DNA from 2 places in the Cytobacillus sp. FSL W8-0315 genome. Region 1 is predicted to be linked to the other one. Evidence: predicted binding sites of a transcription regulator. Region 1 holds the regulator's gene; the other holds the start of a gene.

The links. The regulator CtsR, encoded in region 1, represses protease genes until heat stress. The targets are predictions, from matches to a motif close to ATGGTCAATAAAGGTCAAACA.
Region 2: the regulator CtsR is predicted to act here: its motif matches at 1,378-1,398, upstream of clpB (ATP-dependent chaperone ClpB).

The regions. Positions count from the first base shown of each region.
Region 1 covers NZ_JBBOOC010000001.1:614,020-617,442, reverse strand. The annotation lists rRNA gene MKY20_RS03420 (23S ribosomal RNA) at 1-601, shown strand, start outside; rRNA gene rrf (5S ribosomal RNA) at 680-796, shown strand; gene MKY20_RS03410 (CtsR family transcriptional regulator) at 1,306-1,767, shown strand; gene MKY20_RS03405 (UvrB/UvrC motif-containing protein) at 1,791-2,339, shown strand; gene MKY20_RS03400 (protein arginine kinase) at 2,342-3,421, shown strand.
Region 2 covers NZ_JBBOOC010000001.1:4,524,182-4,527,604, reverse strand. The annotation lists gene argF (ornithine carbamoyltransferase) at 1-45, shown strand, start outside; gene MKY20_RS23195 (undecaprenyl-diphosphate phosphatase) at 82-894, opposite strand; gene MKY20_RS23190 (YjzC family protein) at 1,066-1,245, shown strand; gene clpB (ATP-dependent chaperone ClpB) at 1,411-3,423, shown strand, end outside.

The DNA.
Region 1 (3,423 bases):
AATGGTTGGAAATCATTCGCAGAGTGTAAAGGCACAAGGGAGCTTGACTGCGAGACCTACAAGTCGAGCAGGGACGAAAGTCGGGCTTAGTGATCCGGTGGTTCCGCATGGAAGGGCCATCGCTCAACGGATAAAAGCTACCCCGGGGATAACAGGCTTATCTCCCCCAAGAGTCCACATCGACGGGGAGGTTTGGCACCTCGATGTCGGCTCATCGCATCCTGGGGCTGTAGTCGGTCCCAAGGGTTGGGCTGTTCGCCCATTAAAGCGGTACGCGAGCTGGGTTCAGAACGTCGTGAGACAGTTCGGTCCCTATCCGTCGTGGGCGCAGGAAATTTGAGAGGAGCTGTCCTTAGTACGAGAGGACCGGGATGGACGCACCGCTGGTGTACCAGTTGTCTTGCCAAAGGCATCGCTGGGTAGCTATGTGCGGAAGGGATAAGTGCTGAAAGCATCTAAGCATGAAGCCCCCCTCGAGATGAGATTTCCCATAGCGTCAAGCTAGTAAGATCCCTGAAAGATGATCAGGTTGATAGGTCAGAGGTGGAAGCGTGGCGACATGTGGAGCTGACTGATACTAATCGATCGAGGACTTAACCAAGTCATTGGTGAATACTCGGCAAATACTTCTTCATACATTATCTAGTTTTGAGGGAACGAAGTTTCTTCAACCAAATAGTCCGGTGGCGATAGCGAGAAGGTCACACCCGTTCCCATACCGAACACGGAAGTTAAGCTTCTCAGCGCCGATGGTAGTTGGGGGCTGTCCCCCTGTGAGAGTAGGACGCTGCCGGGCATATGAAAGAGCACCTGATGGGTGCTCTTTTTTGTATGTCTGGAGATTTATTGAATACAAATTTCTTATTTGGACTCTGCTTTTTAGTGGGAAATTGGGCTAAATGTGAGTTTACTTCATAAAGCTCAATTCATGCTAGATAAAAGTATCGCTAACTGCATCGCAGCTTCATAGAATCCAGAATCAGGGCATTCAGCAGGTTCATTCAGCCATTCTGCAGGATTCCATCTCTCTATTCCGACCGAACATCAAGCCAGGACAGCTAACCATATCATCTGTCCATCTGGCAATCAAGCGCAAAACACTTCCCAGCCTCCAAAAAAACTTCTCCCATCCAAGCACAAACCCGCCCAATCAAAAATATATTGTTATCGACATTAACTTCCATTTTCAGGTTTGGGAAGTCAAAAAATGGGGGAAAATTATTAATACCCGCCAATTGCAAGAAATTACATAAATCATGTATAATTAATGTCAAATATAGTCAAAGTCAGATAGGGGGAGGCCTGGTGAGGAATATATCCGACATAATTGAAAATTATCTAAAACAGGTTTTAGAGAAGAGCGAAAGGGAAATCGTGGAAATTAAAAGAAGTGAAATTGCTGATAAGTTCCAGTGTGTTCCTTCTCAGATCAATTATGTGATCAACACCCGTTTCACGATTGAGAAAGGCTATGCAGTAGAAAGTAAGCGGGGAGGCGGGGGCTTCATCCGGATTATGAAAGTCCAGTCCTATGACCATGCTGATTTAATTGACCAGTTAATTTCATTGGTTCAAAGCAGGATTGCCCAGAGCAGTGCAGAGAATGTCATTTACCGTCTGGTAGAAGAAGAGATTATAACACATAGGGAAGCTAAAATAATGCTTAGTGTTATAGACCGCTCTGTTCTGTATATTGATCTTCCATTCAGGGATGAGCTGAGGGCAAGAATGCTTAAGGCAATGTTAACCACTTTGAAATATAAATAGTAGTGAGCTGGAGAGGTGACGTCATGATTTGTCAGGAATGTAACCAAAGGCCGGCCACGCTGCACTTTACAAAGGTTGTAAATGGCGAGAAAGCAGAGTTTCATCTTTGCGAGAAATGCGCACAGGAAAAAGGTGAAATGTTTATGCTGGGCAGCGGGTCTGGTTTTTCAATAAACAACTTGCTTGCTGGTCTTCTGAATATTCAGCCTGCCTTTCAGGAATCGGGCCAGGATGCTTTTCAGCAGGAGAAAGTCCTGCAGTGTGAGCAATGTTCCCTCACCTTTCAGCAGTTTATTAAAGTAGGCCGCTTTGGATGCGCCAACTGCTATGAGACCTTTAAAGATCAATTGAACCCAATTCTTAGAAGGCTACACAGCGGGAATTTCTCACACAGCGGAAAAATTCCTGCGCGAATCGGGGGAACCATTCACTTGCGAAGGAATATTGATGATTTAAAAAACAATTTAAAAGAAATGATTGCCAAAGAAGAGTTTGAAAGAGCGGCAGAATTGAGGGACGAAATAAGGAAATTGGAAAAGCAGCTCAATGCCGATCAAAAGGGAGGGGAGTAAGCTTGTCGCTGGAACGTTTCATGAATCAAGCTATTAGCTCCTGGATGAGTGCGGAAGGTCCTGATTCCGATATTGTATTAAGTTCACGAATCAGGCTTGCCCGCAATATAAAGCAATATAAATTCCCCACTTTATTTTCAAATGAAGAAGCAGAAGCAGTCATTGAAAAAATAAAGGCGAGGGTGGAGCATTCTTCTTTTTCGAAACTTGGGGAAATGGAGCTTTTATTAATGGATCGCCTTCAGCCTCTTCAAAAAAGAGTGCTGATGGAAAAGCATCTGATCAGTCCCCATCTTGCTGAGAATTCAACTTATGGTGCCTGCCTTCTTTCTGAAAATGAAGAAGTCAGCATCATGATTAATGAAGAAGACCATATAAGGATTCAATGCCTGTTTCCGGGGTTTCAGCTTTCTGAAGCCTTAAGTATGGCGAATGAAATTGATGATTGGCTGGAGGAAGAAGCCGATTATGCATTTGATGAAAATATTGGCTTTTTAACAAGCTGTCCCACAAATGTAGGTACAGGGCTCAGGGCATCGGTTATGATGCATTTGCCGGGCCTCGTTCTCACACAGCAAATGAACCGGATTATTCCGGCAATTAACCAGCTTGGTTTAGTTGTTAGAGGAATTTACGGGGAGGGCAGCGAAGCTTTAGGTAACATCTTTCAAGTTTCAAATCAGATCACTCTCGGAAAATCAGAAGAGGATATCGCAGAGGATCTGAAAAGCGTTGTCAGCCAGCTGATTTCTCAGGAAAGATCGGCAAGGGAAGCATTAGCAAAGACTTCTAACATACAATTAGAAGACAGAGTCTTCCGCTCTTATGGCATTTTATCAAATAGCCGGATCATTGAATCAAAGGAAGCAGCACAATGCTTGTCTGATGTTCGCCTGGGGATTGATATGAAGTACATTAAAAACATATCAAAAAATATATTGAATGAGCTGATGATCCTGACACAGCCCGGATTCCTGCAGCAATATGCAGGCGGGCCGCTGAGACCGCATGAACGCGATATCCGCAGGGCTTCATTAATCAGGGAAAGATTAAAAATGGAAGATCAAGAGTTGGGAGGATGAAA
Region 2 (3,423 bases), 3.9 Mb from region 1:
AACAGGCTTCATGTTCAAAAAGCCATTCTTTCAGAGATATTATAATGAAAAAGCCTTCTCAGCACAGAGAAGGCTTTTTCATTAAGATAGGAAATAAACCAGCGGTCCAACAATAAAACAATAAATCGCAAAATACTTCAGGTTTCCTTTAGCCATAATATTCATAAACCATACTAAAGAGAAGTAAGATGCAACTAGTGAAGCAACAAAGGCAATTGTATAGGGAATCGCATATTCAGATAAATTGGGATCCGTTAAAATGTCATTAAAACCAAGAATCATTCCGCCGGCGCTTACGGGGATATATAAAAGGAAAGAGAACCTTAGAGCTGTTTCCTGTTTCATCCCCAGCCCCATTGCCGCTACAATAGTGGCACCGGAACGGCTGATTCCCGGTATCAGGGCAACTGCCTGTGCAAGTCCTACAATAATTGCATCCTTATAAGATAATTCAGCATCATTTTTCCGTCCGCGTAAATTGCGGATCAGCCACAGTGCAAGTCCTGTCACGATAAGAGTAATCCCAACTGTTTTTATATTTGCAAGGTGCATATCGATAAAATCCTCGAGCAAAATGCCGATGACACCTGCAGGAATGGTTCCAATAATCAAGTAAATGATAAATCGAAAGTCTGATTCCGCCTGTTTATCTTTGGTTGTAATGTATGCAAGGCCGTTTCGGATGAGTCTCATAATATCTTCCCTGTATATAAGCAGCACAGCTAATAATGAGGCTGTATTTACAAGGAGGGCAAAGCTAAGGCCTTTGATGTCAAGCCCGAAAAAATGCTGGGCAATCTCCAGATGCCCGCTCGATGAAATGGGAATAGGCTCTGTAAATCCCTGAAATAATCCCAAAAACAAGTATTTAAGCAATGTTAGAAAATCAGTCACAAGTAAATCCTCCATAATCAAATCTCATACCACCCATTTAACTATAAAAAAGGCATCAGAGTAAAGTGATATCCTTTTCATTGCTTTTGTGCGATGCCAATAGTTTCCCTCATGAGAGATGCAAGAGTGGAAATAATAATAAGTGATTTACGATTAAAGGAGGTATTCAGCATGGGGCAAAACAGACAATTCAAGCCTGGCCAGAAAGCGCCTAATAATGGAATTTATATAGAAATTGGCGAAACGGGAAGTAACGTCAATAATCCTCAAATGCTTAAAATGAGAGCCGGGGATCAATTTCCGGAAACATCCAATCATAACCGGCTTTGGACGTATAAAAGAAAGCCTTGATTTTGATTAATGATAAAGAAGATGGGGAAATAGCATAAACAAAGTAGCCATCCCAATTGCGGATGGCTTTTTAGACTGAGAATAAACTGCTGGAAACTTTACATATGAAAAGATTGGATTATAATAAAATTAAAGGTCAAAAAAGGTCAAATAGGAGGTTGCACAGTGGATTTAAATCGGATGACAGAGCGGCTTCAGGAAGGGTTATTAAATGCACAGTCCATAGCAATACGCGAGCAGCATCAGGAAGTGGATGAAGCACATTTATTCCTGGCTTTAACGGGACAGGAAAACAGCCTGATATCATTATTACTGTCAAAAATGCAGATTCCGGCTAATTCTTTTAATAATAAAATGAAGGAAGCACTGAGGAAAAAACCGCAGGTGTCCGGTTCAGGAATGGATCAAGGAAAATTGTATATATCCGGTAAGCTGCAGCGGCTGCTGGCGGAAGCAGAAAATTATATGAAGATCTATCAGGATGAATTCATGTCAGTTGAGCATGTTTTCATGGCTGCTGCAGCAGCGGAAACCGAAACGGCAGCAGTTTTAAAGGCTTACGGAATCAATAAAGAAAAAGTGGAGCAGGCGATTAAGGAGATTAGGGGGAATCAGAGGGTGACATCGCAAAATCCGGAATCAACATATGAGGCTTTAAAAAAATATGGAAGAGATCTTGTTGCAGAGGTGAAACAGGGGAAAGTTGATCCTGTAATTGGCCGGGATAGTGAAATCAGGCATGTCATTCGCATCCTTTCAAGGAAAACCAAAAATAATCCAGTTTTAATAGGCGAACCTGGGGTAGGAAAGACAGCTATTGTCGAAGGATTGGCACAAAGAATAGTACGTAAAGATGTGCCTGAGGGCCTTAAGGATAAAACCATTTTTGCCCTTGATATGAGCGCTTTAATTGCTGGAGCCAAATTCCGGGGGGAATTCGAGGAAAGACTGAAAGCTGTATTAAATGAGGTTAAGAAAAGCGAAGGCAGAATTCTTCTTTTTATTGATGAACTTCATACCATTGTTGGAGCGGGCAAGACAGAAGGAGCAATGGATGCAGGGAATATGCTGAAGCCTATGCTTGCAAGAGGTGAATTGCACTGTATAGGAGCTACCACTCTTGAGGAACACCGCAAATATATCGAAAAGGATCCAGCCCTGGAACGGCGTTTTCAGCAGGTATTAGTGCAGGAGCCGGATGTAGAGGATACAATCTCAATTCTCAGAGGGCTGAAGGAGCGCTTTGAAATCCATCATGGAGTCAATATCCACGATCGGGCTATAGTGGCTGCCGCAACCTTGTCAGACAGATATATTACTGACCGGTTCCTTCCTGATAAAGCGATTGACCTGGTTGACGAAGCTTGTGCCATGATCAGGACGGAAATCGATTCAATGCCATCGGAGTTGGATGAAGTTACAAGAAGAGTCATGCAGCTTGAGATAGAAGAAGCAGCTTTACGAAAAGAGAGTGATGAAGGAAGCAAGCAGAGGCTTGCAGACCTGCAAAAGGAACTGGCTGAATTAAAAGACCAGGCTAACAGCATGAAAGCAAAATGGCAGCTTGAAAAAGAAGGAATCCAGAAAGTTCAGGAAAAACGGGAGCAGCTTGAGAAAATACGCCGTGAACTGGAAGAAGCAGAAAATAATTATGACTTGAATAAAGCTGCAGAACTGCGCCATGGAAGAATCCCTTCTTTGGAAAGGGAGTTGAAAGATCTTGAAAGTGCTGTTAACGAGAATCAAGGGGAAAGGCTGCTGAGAGAGGAAGTAACAGAAGAAGAAATTGCCGGCATTGTGGCAAGGTGGACAGGTATTCCAGTAGTTAAACTTGTTGAAGGAGAACGCGAAAAGCTGCTTCGTCTTGAAAGCATTCTTCACGAAAGAGTGATTGGCCAGGATGAAGCTGTCCAGCTTGTGTCAGATGCTGTCCTTAGGGCAAGGGCAGGAATTAAAGATCCTAACCGCCCTATTGGCTCCTTCATCTTCCTGGGCCCTACTGGGGTAGGAAAAACAGAATTGGCAAAGGCACTTGCACAGTCACTATTCGATAGTGAAGAACAAATAATCCGAATTGATATGTCCGAATATATGGAAAAACATGCTGTATCAAGATTGATTGGTGCTCCTCCGGGGTATGTAGGATATGAGGAAGGCGGTCAGCTGACAGAAGCTGTC